2 regions of the Kitasatospora sp. NPDC059088 genome follow, and region 2 is predicted to be linked to the other one. Evidence: riboswitches for the same ligand, from Rfam matches in the RefSeq annotation. Region 2 holds a riboswitch; the other holds the start of a gene.

Region 1 (10,672 bases), on a different contig from region 2:
GCGGTGCCCGCCGCCCAGCCGTGTGCCCGGGCGAGCAGCGGGCCGAGCAGCGAGACCACGGGCAGCAGCGCCCCCGCGGCGGCCCCGGTCAGCAGCAGCGCGGCCCGCAGCAGCGGATCCCCCAGGGCCAGCCGGACGCCCGCCCCCGCCTCCCGCAGCAGGCCCACCGGGGCGGCGGCGGGAGCCGGACCGGGCCCCTCCCGGTCCGGCCGGACCCGCAGCAGGACCAGCAGGACGACCGCGAAGCTCACCGCGTCCGCCGCCGCCGCGCCCGCGAGCCCGCCCCCGGCGACCAGCAGGCCGCCCAGCGGCGCCCCGAGCAGCACCGCGCACTGCCCGCCGGCCTGCCGCAGCGCGAGCGCCCGGGGCAGCCGGTCCGCGGGCACCAGCCGGCGCGGCATCGAGCCGCTCGCCGGGAGGTGGAACGCGTCGACCGCCCCGGTCACCACGGCCGCCCCGACCAGCAGCCACAGCGGCGCGCCCCGGCCGCCGGCCACCGCGAGCGCCAGTGCGGCGGTCACCACCAGCATCACCGCGTCCCCGACGAGCATCACCCGGCGGGCGCCGAACCGGTCCGCCACCGCCCCGCCCAGCAGGACCAGCACCGTACGGGGCACGGTGACCGCCGTCAGCACCAGCCCGGCCGCCCCGCCGCCGTACCCGGAGGCGGCCCAGCCGAGGGCGAAGGACAGCGCGGCGTCACCCAGCAGCCCGGCCTGGGCCCCGGCCAGCCAGAGCAGGTACGGCCGGGGCAGGGCGGTGCGCCGGGCCGTCCCGGCGGAGGTCGCGGTGGTCATGCCGGGTGACGCTAGGACCCTCGACCTGGTCGAGGGCAAGCGGCGGCCGCTACCTGCGGACCACCGGTTCCTGGAACTCGACGACCCAGCCGGACCGGTCGGCCGGGGTCTCCAGGTAGCGCTCCCGGGCGTAGCCGGTCGAGCGGTAGCCGTTCTGGTCGATGTAGCGGGCCAGGGCCTGGAAGCTGCCCATCGCGTCGTCCATCGAGCCGCGGTGGACGATGGTCACCGCCTCCTCGATCGGCGCCAGGTCGACCACCTCGATGTCGTCCCGGCCGGCCCGCACGGACGGCGCGACCTGGAGGGCCACCCGGACGACCACCGAACCGTCGCCCTCCGGCCCGTCCTCGTACCGGGCGACGGACGGCCCGACCACCTCGATCCCGGCCTGCTCCACCCGTCGGCACAGCTCGTCGAAGAGCGGGCCGATCACCGGGGTGATGTCCTCCGGCGCGTAACTCGCCGCCACACCGCTCAGTTGGGCCACCCGCACGGACGGAACGGGCTTCACCACGACATCGTGCTCGAACATGTTCCCCTCACTCTCGATCGTCCGGAGCCTCGCCTCCACCCGGGCCAGCCGCTGCTCGTCCGCCGCGATCGCCTCGGCGAGCTGGGCCCGCCGCAACCGCAGCATCCCGCGCAGCTCGGCCGGGTCCGGGTGCTCGTCCAGCACGGCCCGCACCTGCTGCAGCGTGAAGCCGAGTTCCTTGAGCGCGATCACCCGGTTCAGCCGGGCGAGTTGGCCCGCCTCGTAGGAGCGGTACCCGGTGGCCGGGTCCACCCTGGCGGGTGTGAGCAGGCCGATCGCGTCGTAGTGGCGCAGCATCCGCACCGACACCCGGCCGTGGACGGCGAAGTCTCCGATGTTCAACATGGTGCTCCCACTCCACCGTCTCCCCCTGTGTCAGGGTCAACCCCCGGCCGCCGGCCCGGCCGCGACCCCGCGTCGGCCCACCGCCGGCCCGCCGCCGGCCCGCCCCGGAAAACACCGAGGGCGGGTGCCGAAACGATCTCGGCACCCGCCCTGAGCAGGTGTTTTCTCCTACCGGCGGAGAGCGTGGGATTCGAACCCACGGTGACGGGTCACGCCACGACAGTTTTCAAGACTGTTCCCTTAGGCCGCTCGGGCAGCTCTCCAGGCGGAGGTCAGCCTAACGGGTCCGACGGCCTTCGGCGCACACGATTCCGCGGGCCCGGGGGGTCACTGATCGCCGTCCCGCTGGCCGAGCGTGACCTTGGTGGTCATGGTCTGGCCGTTGCGGGTGTACTCGACGTCGACGGTCTCGCCCGGCTTGTGCGTCCAGATCCGGCTGACCAGGGCGGGACCGTTCTCGATCGGCGCGCCGCCGAGCTTGGTGATCACGTCGCCCGGCTTGAGGCCGGCCTTGTCGGCCGCGCCGCCGGGGGTGACGGCGGGCTGGCCCTGGACGTCCTTGGTCTGGATCTGCGCGCCGTCGCCCTTGTAGTCGTCGTTGCGCAGCACGTCGAGCTTGGCGTAGACCGGCTTGCCGGTCTTGATCAGGGTGTCCGCGACCCACTTGGCCTGGTTGATCGGGATGGCGAAGCCCAGGCCGATGCTGCCGGCCCGGCCGTTGGCGGAGGCGTTGGACTGGATCGCCGAGTTGATGCCGATCACCGCGCCGCTGGAGTCCAGCAGCGGGCCGCCGGAGTTGCCGGGGTTGATCGAGGCGTCGGTCTGCAGGGCGTTCATGTACGAGGCCTGCGAGCCGGTCTCGTCGCCGGAGGCGACCGGGCGGTCCTTGGCGCTGACGATGCCGCTGGTGACGGTGGACTCCAGGCCGTACGGCGCACCGATCGCGACGGTGGCGTCACCGACGTTGACCTTGTCGGAGTCGGCCAGCGGCAGCGGCGACAGCTTGCTCTTCGGCGGGTTGTCGATCTTGACCACGGCGACGTCGTAGCCCTCGGCGTGGCCCAGCACCGAGGCGGTGTAGGAGGTGCCGTCGGCGAACTTGACGGTCAGTTTGCCGCCGTTGAGGGCCGGCGCGACCACGTGGTTGTTGGTGAGGATGTGGCCCTCGGTGTCGAAGACGAAGCCGGTGCCGGTGCCCGACTCGGTGCTGTTCTGCGCCTTGATGGTGACGACGCTGGGCAGCGCCTTCTGGGCGATGGCGGCGATCGACCCGGGGACGGGCTCGTTCTTCTGGGTGTTGCTGGCCTGGACGGTGGTGCTGCGGTGGTCGTCCGCCGAGCTGCTGCTGCCCGCGTGGTCGCTGGCGACCACACCGACCGCGCCGCCCGCGATGCCGGCGACCAGCGCGACGGCCGCGAGCAGGGCCACCAGGCCGCCGCGCTTCTTGCGCGGGCCGTGGCCGCCCGGGCCGCCGGGGTACTCGGCGGGGTAGCCGAACGGACCGCCGGGGCCGCCGGGGTGGCCCGCGCCGGCGTCGTGGCCGCCGCCCCAGCCGCCGAGCGGCTGGCCGGCGCCGAAGGGGTGGTGACCGGGTGCGCCGGGCGCGACGGGCGCACCGGCGGCCGGGGCGCCGTACGGCTCCTGGGCGTTGGCGGCCGGGACGCCGTAGCCCTCGTGGGCGCCGGCGGCGGGCACGCCGTGGGTCGGGGTCGCGTACGGGTTGGTGCCCGGGGTGCCCGGCGGCAGGGCGGGCGCGGCCGGAGCGGCGGCGACCGGGGCCGGGGCGGGCGGCGCGGGCGGCAGGACCGGCGGCGGGGCGTCGATGTAGCCGGTGGCCGGGTCGACGGCGGGCTCCTCGACGGCGGGCGCGGCCGGCGCGGCCGGGGCCTCCGGCGCGGGCACCTTGGTGAAGGCGACGGTCGGCTGGTGCCCGCCCTCCGCCGGGGCGGCCTCGGCCGCCGCGCTCGCGGCGGCCGGCTCCGGGACCCGGCCGAACGCCATGGTCGGCTGATGCCCGCTGTCGGCCGGGGCGGCGTCGGCCGACCCGTCCACCGGCCCGGCCACCGGGTTGTCCACCGGTTCGTCCTTCGGCTCGGGAACCCGGCTGAAGGCCATGGTCGGCTTGTGGCCGCCCTGAGCGGTGCCGTCGGGAACGGCACCCGCCGCCTCCGGGGCCCCCGCGGGCTGCTCCCCCTGCGGCCCGGTGGGCCCAACCTCGCGCTCGGTGCTCACGGACGACCTCCATAGCTGACAGAACCAAGGACCATAGTTTTTCGCACCGGCGATTCGATTGCCGTAAGGACCCCTCTGAATAACTCATAAGAATCCTTAGCCGCCACCGACAACCGGGGCTCCCCACCCCCGCCCGGCGTCCCGCGATGCGGACCGCGCACCCCGTGGCCTTTGGCGTTCGTAGCCGTGCCGGTTAGCCTGTCGCTCCAAACTGACACGCGGGAGCTTGGACCGACCAGGCTGAGAGTGCGCATGTCGACCGTACGCCAGGCCAGTGACCGGCGGACCGTCGAGGGGGCGCTGACCGCCGGAACCTGTCCGGGTAATGCCGGCGTAGGGAGTATCGGCCATGCCGCCTGCTTCGCCATCCTCTTCTCCGGGCGCGCCCGCGTCCAAGGATTTCCCGCCGGACCCGGCCGGCGCCGGCGCCGCGCTGCTGGACCACCGCGTCGAGGCACCGCTGGTCCTGGACACCGAGCCGCCGCGCACCCTGCGCTTCCGGGACCACTTCGCGCTGTGGATGAACCTCGGCGTCAGCCTGATCGGCTTCTCCACCGCCGCGACCGTGCTCGGCGAGAAGGGCAGCGAGCTGTCGCTGGCCGCCGCGGTGACGGCGATCGTGACCGGTACGGCGGTCGGCACCGCGATGCTCGGCGTCGCCGCGCTGATCGGGGCCCGCACCGGCGCCCCGGCGATGGCCAACCTGCGCGGCCTGTTCGGCACCCGGCTGTCCTACCTGCCGACCGTGCTGAACATCGTCCAGTGCGTCGGCTGGGGCGTGTTCGAGCTGCTGACCATCGCGGCGGGCGCCCAGACCGTCGCCCACACCAGCGACTACCGCTGGCTGTTCGTGCTGCTCGCGGGCGCGCTGACCACCGCGCTGACGATCTGGCCGCTGGGCTCGATCGCGGTGCTGCGCCGCTTCGTGGCCGGGGCGGTCGCGGTCGCGATGGTGTACTTCACCGTCCAGCTGGGCCGCCAGGGCGTGCCGGACCCGGGCGCGGGCAACTGGCACGGCTTCCTGGGCGCCACCGACGCGATGATCGCGGTGTCGATCTCCTTCGTCCCGATGGCCGCCGACTACACCCGGCACTCGCGCAGCCCGAAGTCGGCCTTCTGGGGCAGCTTCTCCGGCTACACCGTCGCCCAGGTCTGGTGCTACGTGCTGGGCCTGATGGCGCTGCTCCAGTCCGACGGCGACCCGAGCCGGATCTTCGACTCCTTCCTCGGTGTCTGGGCCGGCTGGCTGTTCCTCCTGGTGCTGGTGCTGCGCGAGACCGACCAGTCCTTCGCCAACGTCTACTCGACCGCGATGTCGCTGCAGAACCTGCTGCCGCGGGTGGACCGCCGGGTGCTGAGCGGCGGGATCGGCGTGCTGACCACCGTGCTGGCGCTGCGCATCGACCGGTTCACCGACACCTACAGCAACTTCCTCGGCCTGATCGGCTCGGTCTTCGTACCGCTGCTGGCGGTGCTGGCGGTGGACTACTTCTTCGGCGCCGGCCGGCACGGCTGGGACCTCTCCGAGCGGGCACCGTCCCGCTGGCTGATGCTGCTGCCGTGGGTGCTGGGCTTCGCCGTCTACCAGCTGATCGCGCCGACCGCGGTGGGCGACGGATGGGTGGACTTCTGGACCTCGGCCCAGCGGACCCTGCACTTCACCCCGCAGGAGTGGACCTCGGCCTCGCTGTTCGCCTTCCTGGTGCCGGCGCTGGTCACCTGGGGCCTCACCCCGCTGACCCGCCGCACCGCCCGGGCCTGACGCACCGGGGGCGGAGCCGGCCCCGCAGGTTGGGACCGGCTTCGCCCCGGGTTCACCCGCGCCCCCTATCGTTGGGGCCGTGACCAGCCCAGAACTGCCCTCGGCGGCGGCGCGCACCACGCCCTCCGTCCAGGTGATCGCCCACCGCGGCTCCTCCCACGCCCTGCCCGAGCACACCCTCGCGGCGTACCGGCGCGCGCTCGACGAGGGCGCGGACGCCGTCGAGTGCGACGTGCGGGTGACGGCCGACGGCCACCTGGTCTGCGTGCACGACCGCCGGATCGGCCGGGTCTCGAACGGCCGCGGCACCGTCTCCGCGATGACGCTGGCCGAGCTGGAGGCGTACGACTTCGGCGCCTGGAAGACCGGCCGGCCCAGCACCGACCCCGAGCTGCGCGGCGTGCTGCGGCTGGAGCGGCTGCTCGAACTGGTGGTGGACTGCGGCCGCCCGGTGGACCTGGCGATCGAGACCAAGCACCCGGTGCGGTTCCGCGGCCGGGTCGAGGCCGAGCTGCTGCGCACCCTGGAGCGGTACAAGATCGGCACCGCGCCGGACGGCGAGCGCCCGTCCGCCCGGATCATGAGCTTCTCCTCGATCGCGCTGAACCGGGTGGCCGCCGCCGCGCCCGACTACCGGCGGGTGTTCCTGATCGAACGGATGCTGCCGCTGCTGGGCCGCCTGCGCCCCGGGCAGCCGCTGCCGGGCGGGGCCCGGATCGCCGGCCCCGGCATCGAGCTGATCAAGGCCAAGCCGCAGCTGGTGCCCCGGCTGCGCGAGCTGGGCCACGAGGTGCACGTATGGACGGTGGACGAGCCGGCCGACGTCGAGCTCTGCCTGGAGCTCGGGGTCTCCGCGATCATCACCAACAGGCCCGCCGAGGTGCTGGCCCAGCTCGGCCGCTGAGCCGGGGCCGGGCGCCCCGGGTACCCGGGGAAACCTGATCACCCCGGTCGGCAGTCAAACCTTCCGCGCACGGTATTGCCGGAATTCTTGCGATCGGGCGACGGAGGGTGAGCACGGAATGACCTCTTGTCGACCCTGAGTCGCGCCGCCGGAAAAGCGCCCGCAGGATCCTCCGACAGTCGTTTCCGACGCATTACCAAGGGGCATCCATCCCTCGGCATACGCTGAAGGAGGTCCGGGGGTGGCGTTGATGGTGGCGCGTGAAGTGCCGACTTCATCGACCATGGCAGTGCCGCACGGCCCAGCGAGTGTCGGGGTCGCACGGCGCCGACTGCGTCGAGATCTGGGTGACCGGCAGATACCGGAACCGGTCATCGATGATGCTGTTCTGATCCTTTCCGAACTGTTGAGCAACGCCTGTCGGTACGCCCGTCCGCTCGGCCCGCTGCCCGCCCTGGGCCGCGGCGCCCGGGCGGAGGTGGTGGACCAGGTGCTGGTCGGCGTCCCCTCCGGGACGCACCCGGCGCCGGGCGGCCGGGAGCCCGAGGACGGCACGGCCGAGCCGGCCGGCGGTGTGCTGGTCCGCTGGCAGATGCACGCCGACGGCGTGCTCACCCTGGAGGTCACCGACGGCGGCGCGGCCACCCGGCCGCTGCCCGCCAGCCCCTCGCTGACCTCGCGCGGCGGCCGCGGCCTGGCCATCGTCGACCAGCTGGCCAGCGACTGGGGCGTCCGGGACGCGCCCGGCGAGGTCACGGTCTGGGCGGCGCTGCCCGCCCGCGCCCGGCACGCCCGGCGCACCGGGGGCGGCACCGCCCGCAGCGCGTAGCCGTCCGAGCGGCACCCGTCCGACCGGTACCAGGGCGTACGGCACCAGGGCGTACGGCACCCGTCCGACCGGCGCCCGCCCCGGCGCGTTCCCGCGCGCCGGGGGAACCTCAGTAGGCTTCCCGTGAAACAGGACCACCGTCCCCGGGAGAGCCGCAGCATGGGCAAGAAGGCCGCCAAGAAGGCGCCGCAGCGCCAGTCCACCACCGCCGTCACGGGTGAGATCCCCGTGGTCGGGGCCCGCGAGGACTGCCCCTGCGGCTCGGGCCGCCGCTACAAGGCGTGCCACGGCCGGGAGGCCTCGCACGCCGTGCAGGAGCTGGTGCACCGCCCGTTCGAGGGCCTGCCGGGCGAGGCCGACTGGGTGGCGCTGCGCGAGCTGGTGCCCGCCGCCACGGTGCCGCTGACGCTGGCCGCCGGAGTGACCGCGACCGCCGGGGGCGACGTCCCGTCGGTGACCCTGGCGACGGTGCTGCCGCTGGCCTGGCCGGCCCTGCGCCGCCCCGACGGCTCGATCCTGCTCGGCCTGCAGACCCAGTCCTCCTCGGGCGACCTCAGCCGCGACCTCGCGGACGCCCTGGAGCTGGCCCTGGCCACCGAGCCCGGCAGCCCCGTCCCGGCCCGCCGGACCGTCCCGGGCGGCCGCCGCCTCCAGGACCTGCTGGACGCCTCCGCCGCGTTCACGCCCACCGTGCACACCGGCTTCGAGTTCTGGCTGGAGGACGCCGAGACCGCCACCGGCGAGGTCGCCGCCTCGCTGGAGCGCGCCAACGCCTCCGCCATCCCGACCGAGAAGCTCGCGAGCGTCGACGCCGCCTACTGGTGCGGCACCCCGGACAAGAACCACCTGCGCTGGGTGATGACCGTGCCCGAGGAGCGGCTGCTGGACGCGCTGGCCCGGCTGAACGCCGCCGGCGAGGCCTCGCTCGGCGCGGACACCCGCCTGGTGGGCTCGTTCCGCGCGCACGGCCTGACCGTCCCGGTGTGGGACCTCCCGCTCGCCATGACCGCCGCCGACTGCGAGAAGCCGGCCGCCGAGTTCGGCGAGCGGCTCGCCGCCGTCCTCGCCGACCCGACCGAGCTGACCGCCGAGGAGCGGCGCGCCCGCGCGAACCTGGTGAACCGTCAGGTCACCCTGAACTAAAGCGCGCAGGATCCGGGTGATACGCGTCACATTGTCGCCGGGAAGCCGCAATTTCCGGGCCTGGAGGGCGTCTTGGAAATTGGCGCGGGCGCGGATCCTTGTTACTGTCTAAAGAGTCCGGCCGCTGGTGCATCCCCCGTCGCCAGCGGCCGGATCTTTTCTTTTCCGGAACGCCCCGCACCACCGGGCCCGGAGTCCGGCCCGACCCGGCGATCCGTCAGTACGTCGAGCGCCCGCTGTCCAGCCGGACCGTCGCCTCCACCAACTCCCCCAGCAGCGGCCCGACCTGCGGCAACCGGACCCCACCGGCCGCGGCCGGCCGCGGCGCCAGCACCCAGCGCACCCTCCCGGCCCCGCCGCCGGGCGGCAGCGGCAGGAAGCCGCCCGGCCCGTGGTAGCGCAACGATCCTGGCACCGAAGGGAGTTGGGCGAGCATCTCGCCCAGGGCGTCGAGCGAGTACGGGGCCACCAGCAGGGCGTAGCGGCCCGGCATCGCGAGCACCGGGCCGAGCGGCAGCCGCAGCGCGCCCAGGTGGACCAGCGCCCTGGCACCGGCCGCCGCGGGCAGGCTGACCGCCGAGACCGCGGAGCCGGTGGCGGCCAGCACCGGCGCGTCCGGGGTCTGCCGCTCCCACCACCAGCGCACCATCCGGGGGTCCGTGGTGGCGGCCAGCAGGGACGGGTCGTGCGGATGGGCGCCGGGCGCCGGGCAGTCCGGCTCCCCGCAGGAACAGCGGCCGCCGCACAGCACGGTGCCGGGCACCACCGGCCAGCGGTGTTCGACGGCGGCCGTGAGGGCCGCGGCCAGCCGGGCGGACGACTCCTGCGGCTCCCGGGACTCCTGCGACCGGCTCCTCGGGCTCTTCGGGTTCTCACGCATGGCGCTCGTTCCTTTCCCTGACCGCTCGGTTCGCTCCGCCCCACCGACATCCGTCGGGACCCGCCGCAGGGGCCCGCGGCGGCACGGCCCCGGAAAGGCGCGGAACGGGGCGGGCGGCACGGCGGACGGCGCGGCTACGACGTGGAGCACGGTGTGGAGCACGACATGAGAAGGGCCGCGCACTGGAACAGCCCCTGGAACGAGAATCCCGTATGCGACCGGATGGACGTCGCCCGGGCGCGCTTGGTTCCACCGTACGAGTGAGAGACTTCCGGCCAGCCCGGATCGCGGGCGGCGCGGACATACGATCCGGACGGCCGCCCGGTCCGTCCCCTCGGTTCTGCCCGCTCCCGGCTCGCTCCATGCCTCCGGCTCCGACCGGCGCGCCGCGCCCGGTGCGCGCCCTCCGACCGGGTCGCGCGGACGTGGAACCGGCCACCGCATCGTCCTGGATCTGGACATGCCCCGAATGGCCTGTGTAGAAGTGGTGGCATTGCTGTCGATCAATGACGAGTAGTAGCGAATCGAGGCGAAACGCGTCCTTTGGCCGTGCTCGCTCCACATTGGCCGTACCTGGGGGTTTCGCATGGCACGTAGCACCGCGTCAGGAGTGGCGGCATGACCAAGTCCCACGCGTCGGCCGCCCAGCCGTCGACGCCGCCCGCAGAGCCGGGTGAGACCGGCTGTGCGGGCGGGCTCACCGTCCTCGACCCGCCGCCGGACCTGCCCGGCCCCACCGACGCGCCGGACGGCGGCGCCGACGGCCCCGCAGCACCGTCCAGCACGGTGCAGGACCGTTTGGCCGGACGCCTGTCCGATATCACCAGCCTGTACGAGCACACCGAGCGGCTCGCCCGCGCCCGCGGCACCACCGCCACCCTGGACGCCGTGCTCGCCTCCGGCGCCGCCCTGCTCGGCGCCGACCGCGGCGTCCTGGTCACCCTGCTGCCGGGCGGCGGCACCGGCCAGCCCGTCGGCCTCGGCCTGGACCGGGCCAGCCTCGGCGCCCTGGAGACCGTCCCGACCGAACAGAGCCTGCTCGCCCGGCTGCTGAGCGAGCACGACCGCCCCGAACAGCTGCACTCCGCCGACCTCGCCGACGACCCGGCCGTCGGCGCCCGGCTGCGCGAACTCGCCGTCCACCTCGGCCTCGGCGGCGCCTACGGCCTCCCGCTCGCCACCGTCGAGGACGGCCCGCTCGCCGCCGCCGTCTGGTTCTACGACCGGCCCGCCCAGCCCACCGACTGC
Region 2 (10,672 bases):
CGTCCAGTCGGTCGAGGCCTTCATGGTGAAGCCCGCCGCCTGCAGCGCCCTCTGGGCGTCGTCCCGGGCCATCCCGGTGACGTCCGGGACCGGCACCATGCCCTTGCTGACCACCAGCGAGACCGCGGCGTTCTCCGGCAGCTGCTGCCCGGCGGCCGGCGTGCTGCTGATCACCGAGCCCTCCGGCACGGTGTCGTTGTAGGTCTGGGTCACCCCGCCCCTGGTCAGCTGGGCGCCGGCCAGCGCGGCGGCCGCGTCGTCCGCGCTCCTGCCGGTGACGTCCGGCACGGCGATCCGCTTGGGGCCCTTGGAGAGGGTGACCGTCACCGGGTCGCTCTTGCGGGTGCGCGCGCCCACCCCGGGATCGGTGGAGATCACCTGCCCGGCCGGGACGGACTCGCTGAACACCTCGACGAAGCGGCCGTGCATGCCCTCGCCGTCCAGGACCCGCTGCGCCTGCGAGCGGTCCTTGCCGAGCACGCTCGGCACCGAGCCGTACAGCCCCTCGGAGATCCCGTAGGTGACCCCGCCGACCGCCAGCACCAGGGCGGTCAGCGCGGCCGCCCAGAGCAGCGGCTTGCGCGGGAGCCGGCGCGGTCGGCCGGGCCGCCGGGTCCTGACCGGGGTCGGCTCGTCGTACGGGCGGGGCTCGACCAGCAGCTGGTCCATCAGCTCGGCCGGCACCTCCAGCACGCTGGTGCGCTCGGCCGGCGGGGCGTCGGCGGGCCCGGGGAGCGGCTGGATCACCGAGGTCGGCTCGCTGGTCGGGTAGCGCGGGCTGGGGTGGGTGGAGGCCGGCGGCTCGGCGTCCAGCTCCTCCGGGGTGAGCGTGCGGCGGACCCGCTGGAGGGCGGCGAGCAGCTCCACCGCGTCGTACGGGCGGGCGTCGGCGGCCCGGGCGCAGGCGCCGGCCACTATGGCGTCCAGCGCCGGGGCGACGGCGGGGGCGGTCAGCGAGGGGGCGGGGACGTCCTCGTGCAGGTGCTTGTACATGACCTGGACGGGGTTGTCGCCGGTGTGGGGGCGGCGGCCGGTGAGCATCTCGTACAGCAGGATGCCGGCCGCGTAGACGTCCACCCGCTGGTCGGTGGGGGCGTCCGGGAGGATCTGCTCGGGGGCCAGGTAGGAGACCGTGCCCATGACGGTGCCGCCGGTGGCGGTGCTGGTCGAGGTGGGCGCGCCGTCGGCGCTGCCGAGCACCCGGACCAGGCCGAAGTCGGCGACCTTGACCAGGCCGCTCCCGGTGATCAGCACGTTCTCCGGCTTGACGTCCCGGTGGACCAGCCCGGCCCGGTGGGCGGCGCCGAGGGCGGCGAGCACCGGCTCCAGGACGTCCAGCGCGGCCCGGACGGACAGCGCGCCGCGGTCGCGCAGCAGGTCGCGCAGGGTGCGGCCGGGCACGTACTCCATGGCGAGGAAAACGTTTCCGCCGTCCGCGCCCTGGTCGAAGACGTTGACCACGTTGGGGTGGGTGAGCTTGGCGACCGCCTTGGCCTCGCGGATGAAGCGGGCGGTGAAGCCCTCGTCCCCGGCGAGCTGGGGGTGCATCACCTTGAGGGCGACCACCCGGTCCAGCCGGGTGTCGGTGGCCCGGTACACGGTGGACATCCCGCCGGTCGCGATGCGCTGCTCGACCCGGTACCGGTTGTCGAGCACGGTGCCGATCAGGGGGTCGTGCAGTGCCATGTCCACTCGGGGGAGTCTAGTGCGGCGGCCGGGGGCCGGTCCCGGCGGACACCGCCTCCGGGACCGGCTTGTGACATCCGCGACGGGTTCAGAACGCGGGCCGCTCGCGGGTGTCCAGGTCGGCGCGGCCGGCCATCGCGGAGGAGGCCTCGGCGTGGAAGCGGCGCGGGATGCGGCCGGCCCGGTGGGCGAGCCGGCCCGCCTCGGCGGCGTGCCGCATCGCCTCGGCCATCAGCACCGGGTCCTGGGCCCGGGTCACCGCGGAGGCGAGCATCACCGCTGCGCAGCCCAGTTCCATCGCCAGCGCGACGTCGGAGGCGGTCCCGGCGCCCGCGTCCAGGATCACCGGGACGCCCGCACTCTCCACGATCAGCTGGAAGTTGTGCGGGTTGCGGATGCCCAGCCCGGAGCCGATCGGCGAGCCCAGCGGCATGATCGCCGCACAGCCGACGTCCTCCAACTTGCGGGCCAGCACCGGGTCGTCGTTGGTGTACGGGAGCACCGTGAAGCCGTCGTCGACCAGCGTCTCGGCGGCCTCCAGGGTCTCGATCGGGTCCGGCAGCAGGGTCCGCTCGTCGGCGATCACCTCCAGCTTCACCCAGTCCGTGCCGAGCGCCTCGCGGGCCAGCCGGGCGGTCAGCACCGCCTCGCCGGCGGTGAAGCAGCCGGCCGTGTTGGGCAGCACCCGGATGCCGTTGCGGGTCAGCACGTCCAGGACGGAGCCCTGGGTGCTCGCGTTCACCCGGCGCATGGCCACGGTGGTCAGTTCGGTGCCGGAGACGAGCAGGGCGCGCTCCAGGACCTCCAGGCTCGGCGCGCCGCCGGTGCCCATGATGAGCCGGGAGGAGAAGGTCGTCCCGGCGATGGTCAGCAGGTCGTCGGCCATGGTTCAGCCTCCCTGGACGGCGGTCAGGATCTCGATCCGGTCGCCGCTGCCCAGCGTCGTCCCGGGCCACGAACCGCGCGGCACCACGGCCTCGTTGAGGGCGGCGGCGACGCCGGTGTTGGCGGCGCTGACGGTGGCCACCAGTGCGGCGAGGGTGGTGGCGGCGGGCACCCGGCGGGGCTCGCCGTTGACGGTCAGGGCGATCTCGTTCGGGGCGGTCTCGTTCGGGGCGGTCTCGGTCATGCGCAGGCCTTCGCGACGGGGGTTTCGGGGGAGAACCGGGTCGGCGTGAACGGCCGTGCCAGGTCGGGGACTTCGCCGGTCGCCAGGTAGTCGGCGAGCAGGTCGGCGGTGACCGGGGTGAGCAGCACGCCGTTGCGGTAGTGGCCGGTGGCGGCGACCAGTCCGGGTAGTGCGGTCGGGCCCAGCAGCGGGGCGTTGTCCGGCGAGCCGGGGCGCAGCCCGGCGGAGGTCTCGCGCAGCGGGAGTTCGGTGATACCCGGTACCAACTCGTGCGCGTCGCGCAGGAGTTCGTACACCCCGCCGGCGGTGACGGTGGTGTCGTAGCCCTGTTCCTCGGTGGTCGCGCCGATCACCAGCTCGCCGTTCTCCCTGGGGACGAGGTACAGGTGCTGCCCGCGCACCACCGCGCGGACGTTGCGGGACAGGAACGGCCGGTAGGCCTCCGGGACGTGCAGCCGGACGATCTGCCCCTTCACCGGGCGTACCGCGGGCAGTACGCCCTCGGGCAGGCCGGGCAGCCGGTGGCTGTGCGGGCCGGCGGCGAGGACCACCTGCTCGGCGGCCAGGGACTCCCCGTCGTCCAGCCGGGCGCCGACCGCGCGGCCGCCGTCCACCAGCAGCTCGACGGCCTCGGCCCGGTGCAGCCGGACGCCGGCCCGCTCGCAGGCGGCGACCAGGGCGGTGAGCAGCCGGCGCGGATCCACCTGGTGGTCGTCCGCGACGTGCAGGCCGCCGCGCACGCCGGGGGCGAGCATCGGCTCCAGTCGGCGGGCCTCCCGGCCGGTCAGCCAGCTGGAGTCCAGGCCCAGCCGCAGGTGGAAGGCGTGCAGTTCGCGCAGTTCCGCGCGGTCGTCGGAGTCCAGCGCGACGGCGATGGTGCCGCACCGGCGGTAGCCGGTGTCCAGGCCGCCGCTGGCCTCGGTGAGCTCGGCGGCGAAGGACTCGTACCGCCGGTTGGAGGCCGTCCCCAGGTGCAGCAGCGGCTCCTCGCCGTACTGCAGCTCGGTGACCGGGGCGAGCATCCCGGCGGCGACCCCGGCCGCCCCCCGGCCGTGGCCGGGGTCGACCACGATCACGTTCCGCAGCCCGCGTTGCGCGGCGCGCCAGGCGACCGCGAGGCCGATGACGCCCCCGCCGATCACCAGCACGTCGGCGCGGCTGCCCGATGGCATGCGTGACAAAGCTGCTCTTCTCCCTTCGCCGGTATGACCCGGATCAGGTTCGGACGGTCGCAGGCCGTGCCAGCCCGCCTCTCAGCCCGGTCCGCCGGGCTCCCGTGTGGTGCGTCCACCTTAACTCCGGGGATCGGCCCGCCCGAAGGGCCGTGCGAGGCGTGGGACGGGGCCGCCCGCCCGGCTCCGCGGATGAGCGGCTCAGAGCCGGTTCAGCGGCGCTGGGTACAGTGACGGGCGTGGCAGAGCTGAGCGGAACGGATCGGGTGGTCGTCGTCGGGGCCGGGCTGGCCGGGGCGCAGTGCGCCCTGCAGCTGCGGCAGGGCGGCTGGCGGGGGCGGATCGTCCTGGTCGGCGAGGAGCGGCACGCGCCGTACGACCGGCCGCCGCTCTCCAAGGACGTGCTGCTCGGCAAGGCCGACGCCACCACCCTGGACATCGACTACGGGCGGCTCGGCATCGAGCTGCTCACCGGCCGCCGGGCCACCGGGCTCGCCCCCGGCGTGCTGCACACCGACGGCGGGGACCTCCCGTACGACGCGCTGGTGATCGCCACCGGCGCCACCCCGCGCGCCCTGCCCGGAGCCGAGCGCGCCCATCTGCTGCACACCCTGGACGACGCCCTGGCGCTGCGCGCGCTGCTGCGCCCCGGCCGGCGGCTGGTGCTGGTCGGCGCGGGCTGGATCGGTGCCGAGGTGTCCACCGCCGCGCGGCAGGCCGGCTGCGAGGTCACCGTGGTCGAGGCCGGTCCGGCGCCGGTGCCGGGCGCGCTGCCGACCGGGGTCGGCTCGGCGATGGCCGCCTGGTACGCCGAGGCCGGCGTCGACCTGCGCTGCGGGGTCGGGGTGGCCGCCGTCGAGCCGGGGGCGGTGCTGCTGGCCGACGGCTCCCACCTGCCCGCCGACGAGGTGGTGGTCGGCATCGGCGCCCGGCCCGCGACCGGCTGGCTGGCCGGCTCGGGCGTCGAGCTGGACGCCTCCGGCGCGGTCGTGGTGGACGGGCGGCTGCGCACCGGCCTGCCCGGGGTGTTCGCGGCCGGGGACTGCGTCAGCTACCCCTCGGCGCGCTCCGGCGCCCGGCTGGCCGTCCAGCACTGGGACCACGCGCTGCAGTCCGGCTCCGCCGCGGCCGCCGCCGTGCTCGGGGCGGACACGCCGTACGACCCGGTGCCGTACTTCTGGTCCGAGCAGTTCGGGCGGATGGTCCAGTACGCCGGCCGGCACGCCGAGGGCGACGAACTGCTGTGGCGCGGCAGCCCGCAGGAGTCCGCGTGGTCGGTGCTCTGGCTGCGCGACGGGGTGCCGAGCGCGCTGCTGGCCGTGGACCGGCCGCGCGACCTCACCCAGGGCCGGAAGCTGATCGAACGCGGTGCGGTGCTCGACCGGGCGCTCGCCGCGGACCCCTCGGTGGCGCTCAAGGGAGCCGTCGCCGGGTAGCACTTGGTGCGCGGCGGGCCGCGGAGGTGGCAGTCTGGTGGCGTGAGTGAGATCGAAAGCAAGATTGAAGCCCTGGTCACCGAGTGGGTGTACCTGCCCGACATCTCGGAGCAGTGGGGGGTCCGGGTCACCGAAGTGCGTGACCTGGTCAAGAACGGTGGCCTGATCGCCGTCCGGCGCGGGCCGAACAAGTCGCTGCAGGTCCCGGCGGCGTTCATCGACGGCCAGGGGCTGGTCAAGCACCTGTCCGGCACCCTGACCGTCCTGCGGGACTGCGGGTACAACGACGTGGAGATCCTGGAGTGGCTCTTCACCGAGGACCCGTCGCTGCCCGGCAGCCCGATCCAGGCGCTCCGGGAGAACCGCGGCACCGAGGTCAAGCGCCGCGCCCAGGCGATGCTGATCTGATGGCGGCGGACACGCTGCGGGCCCGCCTGGCCGACGCCCGGCTCTACCTGTGCACCGACGCCCGGCGCGAGCAGGGCGACCTGGCCGAGTTCCTGGACGCGGCGCTGGCCGGCGGGGTGGACATCGTCCAGCTCCGTGACAAGGGCCTGGAGGCCAAGCAGGAGCTGGCGGCGCTGGAGGTCTTCGCCGACGCCTGCCGCCGGCACGGCAAGCTGCTGGCCGTCAACGACCGCGCCGACGTCGCCCACGCGGCCCGGCCCGACGTGCTGCACCTCGGCCAGGACGACCTGCCGGTACCGGCCGCCCGGGCGATCCTCGGCGAGGACGTGCTGATCGGCCGCTCCTGCCACGCCGAGTCCGAGGTGGACGCGGCGGTCGCCGAGCCGGGCGTGGACTACTTCTGCACCGGCCCGGTCTGGCCTACCCCGACCAAGCCGGGCCGGCACGCGCCGGGCCTCGGCCTGGTCTCGTACGCGGCGAAGCAGGCCACCGACCGGCCGTGGTTCGCGATCGGCGGGATCGACCTCGGCAACCTGGACGAGGTGCTGGCCGCCGGCGCCCGCCGGATCGTCGTGGTCCGGGCCGTCACGGCGGCCGAGGACCCGCGGGCCGCCGCCGCCGAGCTCGCCCGCCGGGTGCGCGCGGCGTAATGCCACCCGGGGCCGCCGCCGGCGCGGGGGGGCGCCCCCCCCGCGCGCGCGCGCCCACACACCAGCCCGCGGGGGCTCCCCCCCCCCCCCCCGGGCCCCTAGTACTTGCGGACGGTGGCGGCCTCGGCCAGGGCCAGCAGCACCGTGCGGGCCCGCTCGTCGGCGAGCGGTGCCGCCGCCAGCGCGGCCAGCGACTCCCGCATCAGCTCCTCGATCCGGGCCTCCACCAGCTCCGGCGCCCCGCTGCGGGCGACCAGCTCGCGCAGCCCGGCGACCTCCTCGGCGGCCAGGTCCGGTGCGCCGAGCCGGGCGTCCAGGTGCCGCGCGTCGGCCTGCGGCAGGCCCCGCATCGCGTGCGCGACCAGCAGGGTGCGCTTGCCCTCGCGCAGGTCGTCCCCGGCGGGCTTGCCGGTGACGGCCGGGTCGCCGAAGACGCCGAGCAGGTCGTCCCGCAGCTGGAAGGCCTCGCCCAGCGGCAGCCCGAACGCGCCGAGCGCCTCGACCAGCTCCGGCCCGGCCCCGGCCAGCAGGGCGCCGACCTGGAGCGGCCGTTCGATGGTGTACTTCGCCGACTTGTAGTGCAGTACGGTCCGCGCCCGCTCCGGCGCGCCCTCGTCGGCGGAGTCGCCGGCCACCGGCTCCAGCACGTCCAGGTACTGGCCGAGCATGACCTCGGTGCGCATCAGGTCGAACCGCGGCTTGGCGGCCAGCACGGCGGCCGGGTCCAGGCCGGAGCGCAGGAACAGCTCGTCGCACCAGATCAGCAGCAGGTCGCCGAGCAGCACCGCGGCCGAGGCGCCGTACTGCTCGCGGTCGCCGCGCCAGCCGCTGTCCCGGTGCAGCGCCTCGAAGCGGCGGTGCACCGAGGGCAGGCCGCGGCGGGTGTCGCTGCGGTCCATCAGGTCGTCGTGCACCAGGGCGCTGGCCTGGAGCAGCTCCAGGGCGGCGGCCGCGTTGGCGATCCCCTCGCCGTCGGCGGGGCCGCCGGCGGCGCGCCAGCCCCAGTAGCAGAAGCCCGGGCGCAGCCGCTTGCCGCCGTCCAGCAGGAAGTCGCGCAGGGCCTCGGCGGCGGGCACCAGCTGCGGCGAGATCGTGCCGAGCAGCGCCGACTGGCCGTCCATGAACGCGGCGAGGGCCGTGTTGACGCGGGTGCGGACGTCCTCCACGTCCATGGGGTTGGCCGGCCGGGTGCTGGACGAGGTCACGATGATGCTCCGCTGGTTCGCTGGGGTGCAGCAAGCGTAGCGGGGCGGCCGGGAACGGATGTGCGAGCGGGGCCGCCGACGGCGCGCGGGGCGGCCGGTGCGGAAGCGGAGGCCCGTCCACTACTTGTCCCGAATCGTGGGATCGAGTTGTCCGGCCCCTTCGGGGGACGGATAACCTGCCAGCATGGCACTCGGCATCGCTTCCACGAGACCGGACCGCGCACAGACGGTCCGCGAACTCCTGGCGGCCGGAAAGCGCTCCTTCTCCTTCGAGTTCATGCCGCCGCGCACGGAGGTCGGCGAGCAGAAGCTCTGGGACGCCATCCGTCGACTCGAACCGCTGGACCCCAATTTCGTCTGCATGACGTACGGCGCCGGCGGCTCCTCGCGCGAGCGCACCGTCAACATGGTCGGCCGGATCGCCACCGAGACCACGCTCACCCCGGTCGCCCACCTGACCGCGGTGGACCACTCGGTCGCCGAACTGCGCAACATCATCGGCCAGTACGCCGACCAGGGAGTGCGGAACGTCCTCGCGGTCCGGGGCGACCCGCCCGGCGACCCGATGGGCGAGTGGGTCCGTCACCCGGACGGCGTCACCTACGCCTACGAGCTGGTGGAGCTGATCAAGGGCATCGGCGACTTCTGCGTCGGCGTCGCGGCCTCGCCGAACATGCACCCGCGCTCGGCCGACTGGGACGAGGACATCCGGCACTTCGTCGCCAAGGTCCGCTCCGGCGCGGACTACGCGATCACCCAGATGTTCTTCGAGGTCGACGACTACCTGCGCTACCGCGACCGGGTCGCCGCCGCGGGCTGCCCGACCCCGATCATCCCGGAGATCATGCCGGTGACCAACGCCAAGCAGCTGGAGCGCTTCCCGCAGCTCAGCGGCTCGGCCTTCCCGGCGGAGCTGGAGGCCCGGCTGCGGGCCGTCATCGACGACCCGGTGGCGCTGCGCGCGATCGGCATCGAGCACGCCACCACGATGGCCGAGCGGCTGCTCGCCGAGGGCGCGCCCGGCCTGCACTTCATCACGCTCAACCACTCGACGGCGACGCTGGAGATCTACCAGAACCTGGGGCTGCACCAGCGCTGATCACCGCTGTTCACGGGCCCGTCACCGCCGTCCGGTGGCGGGCCCGGTCGTGTGCGGCCGGTGCCGCCGACGGCGGGAACGCGATGCGGTACCCCGGCCGTTGAACCGGTACAGTCGCCGCACACGCGCGGCCGGCGCGGGCACGCGACTGGAGGTAGCGCGCGGATGGGCATCGGATACCTGCTGCTGTACGTCGCGTTGGCGGTGGTGGCGCTCTGGCTGGTCGCCGAGGTGCTGCTGCAGAACCGGGCGCCGGTGCACTGGCGGGCCCTCGCCCTGGCCGGCTTCCTCGGGGTGGCCGTCGGGATGGGCCTCGACTCGGTCGTGGTGATCGGTGCCGGAGCGGCCCTGTTCGCGGTCGGCCAGACCTTCGTCACCCTCTCGGTCAAGAAGGGCTACCAGGCCGGCTGGTCCCTGCGCAACGCCGACGGCAGCCTGCCCGGCCCGCTCGCCAAGGTGCCCCTGCTGGGCGCCCTGACCGGCGGCGCGGCGGTCGCGGCCGCGGCGGCCGAGGAGAAGCGGGTCGGCGAGGTCAGCGCGGTCGAGGAGACCCCGGCCCCGGACACCGCCCCGGCCTCCGCCCCGGTCGCCGAGGACGTCCCGGAGGTCGAGCAGACCGCCGCCTTCGAGATGCGGGAACTGGCCCAGGACGGCGTCTACGCCCCCTCCTACTACGAGCAGCCGCAGGCCCAGCAGCAGCCGCAGCAGCCGCAGGACCCGTACGCCCCGGCCTACCAGCCCGGCTACGAGCAGCAGCAGTGGCAGCAGCCCCAGCAGCAGCCCGCCTACGCCTACGACCAGCAGCAGTCCTACGGCGGCTACCCGCAACAGCAGCAGGACCCGTACGGCGGCTACCAGCAGGCCCAGGACCCGTACGCGGGCTACCAGCAGCAGCACCAGCAGGCCTGGGACCCGAACGCCCAGCAGCAGCACCAGCCGCACGAGCAGCAGCAGTGGCAGCCCCAGCCCGACCAGCACGGCCAGCACGCTCAGGGCGTCCCGCAGCAGCCGGGCTACGACCAGAACTACGGCTACCAGCAGCAGCAGAACACCTGGCACCAGGGCTGACCGGCCCGGCCCGGCGTCACGCCGGGCCGATCAGCCCGGCGGCGATGCAGGCCGACATGCCGGCCCGGGACAGGCCGCCGCCCGGGTGGGCGTTGCCACCGACCAGCAGCAGCCCGGGGACGGGCGACTCGTTGGCGGTGCGCAGCCACCGGCCCGCGGCGCCGGCCAGGGCGGGCCGGGCGACGGCGCCGGCGGGGGCGCCGGTCTCCCGACGGGTGTCCCCGGGCGTGCGCACCACCCGCCACAGGACCCGCTCGCGCAGGCCGAGACCGGCCGCGTCGACGTGGGCGAGCAGCTGGTCGGCGTAGCGGTCGGCGACCCCGGGGGCGGTCCAGTCGAACCCGTCCAGGGCCGGGACCGTCGCGGTCAGCACCACGGACTCGTGGGCGTCGTCGGGGCGCAGCGCCGGGTCGTCCGGGCGCAGCACCTGCACGGTGGGGCGGTCGCACAGCGGGCCGGCGCCGGTCAGCGCGGCCTCCTCCGCCGCCGGGTCGGCCGCGTGCACCACCGTGCGGTGCGCGGTGCCCTCCGGGCGCGCCCCGCGCAGGGCCAGCAGCACGCCGAACCGGCCGGGCACCCCGCGCGGCTCCCACCGCTCGGCCGGCCGCCCGGGCCACTCGGCGAGGCCGTCGCGGTGCAGCGCGCCCGCGTCCATCGCGGAGACCACCAGCTCGGCGTCGATCCGCCCGTCCGCCGTCTCCACCCCGCAGGCCCGGCCGCCCTCGACGAGCACCCGGGTGACCGGGGTGTCGAAGCGGAAGTCGACCTTGCGCAGCTCGCAGCGCCGGAACACGGCGTCGGCCAGGGCCCGCAGGCCGC

The links. A riboswitch is a leader RNA that binds a small molecule or an ion and turns the genes downstream of it on or off. The one in region 2 is predicted to bind thiamine pyrophosphate.
Region 1: it holds a riboswitch for thiamine pyrophosphate, as region 2 does, so the genes downstream of both, ACFWXO_RS11795 (purine-cytosine permease family protein) here and thiO (glycine oxidase ThiO) in region 2, are expected to answer to the same signal.

Annotation. Positions count from the first base shown of each region.
Region 1 covers NZ_JBHYGR010000020.1:18,227-28,898, reverse strand. The annotation lists gene ACFWXO_RS11815 (MFS transporter) at 1-797, opposite strand, end outside; gene ACFWXO_RS11810 (MerR family transcriptional regulator) at 847-1,674, opposite strand; tRNA gene ACFWXO_RS11805 (tRNA-Ser) at 1,850-1,937, opposite strand; gene ACFWXO_RS11800 (S1C family serine protease) at 2,002-3,906, opposite strand; TPP riboswitch at 4,115-4,263, shown strand; gene ACFWXO_RS11795 (purine-cytosine permease family protein) at 4,256-5,668, shown strand; gene ACFWXO_RS11790 (glycerophosphodiester phosphodiesterase) at 5,748-6,572, shown strand; gene ACFWXO_RS11785 (ATP-binding protein) at 6,814-7,401, shown strand; gene ACFWXO_RS11780 (DUF5926 family protein) at 7,561-8,544, shown strand; gene ACFWXO_RS11775 (bifunctional DNA primase/polymerase) at 8,762-9,424, opposite strand; gene ACFWXO_RS11770 (PP2C family protein-serine/threonine phosphatase) at 10,043-10,672, shown strand, end outside.
Region 2 covers NZ_JBHYGR010000150.1:10,321-20,992, forward strand. The annotation lists gene pknB (Stk1 family PASTA domain-containing Ser/Thr kinase) at 1-1,686, opposite strand, end outside; gene ACFWXO_RS39025 (thiazole synthase) at 1,775-2,572, opposite strand; gene thiS (sulfur carrier protein ThiS) at 2,576-2,815, opposite strand; gene thiO (glycine oxidase ThiO) at 2,812-3,987, opposite strand; TPP riboswitch at 3,991-4,103, opposite strand; gene ACFWXO_RS39040 (NAD(P)/FAD-dependent oxidoreductase) at 4,218-5,423, shown strand; gene ACFWXO_RS39045 (Rv2175c family DNA-binding protein) at 5,466-5,831, shown strand; gene thiE (thiamine phosphate synthase) at 5,831-6,481, shown strand; gene ACFWXO_RS39055 (polyprenyl synthetase family protein) at 6,580-7,686, opposite strand; gene metF (methylenetetrahydrofolate reductase [NAD(P)H]) at 7,871-8,785, shown strand; gene ACFWXO_RS39065 (hypothetical protein) at 8,951-9,853, shown strand; gene ACFWXO_RS39070 (phytoene desaturase family protein) at 9,870-10,672, opposite strand, start outside.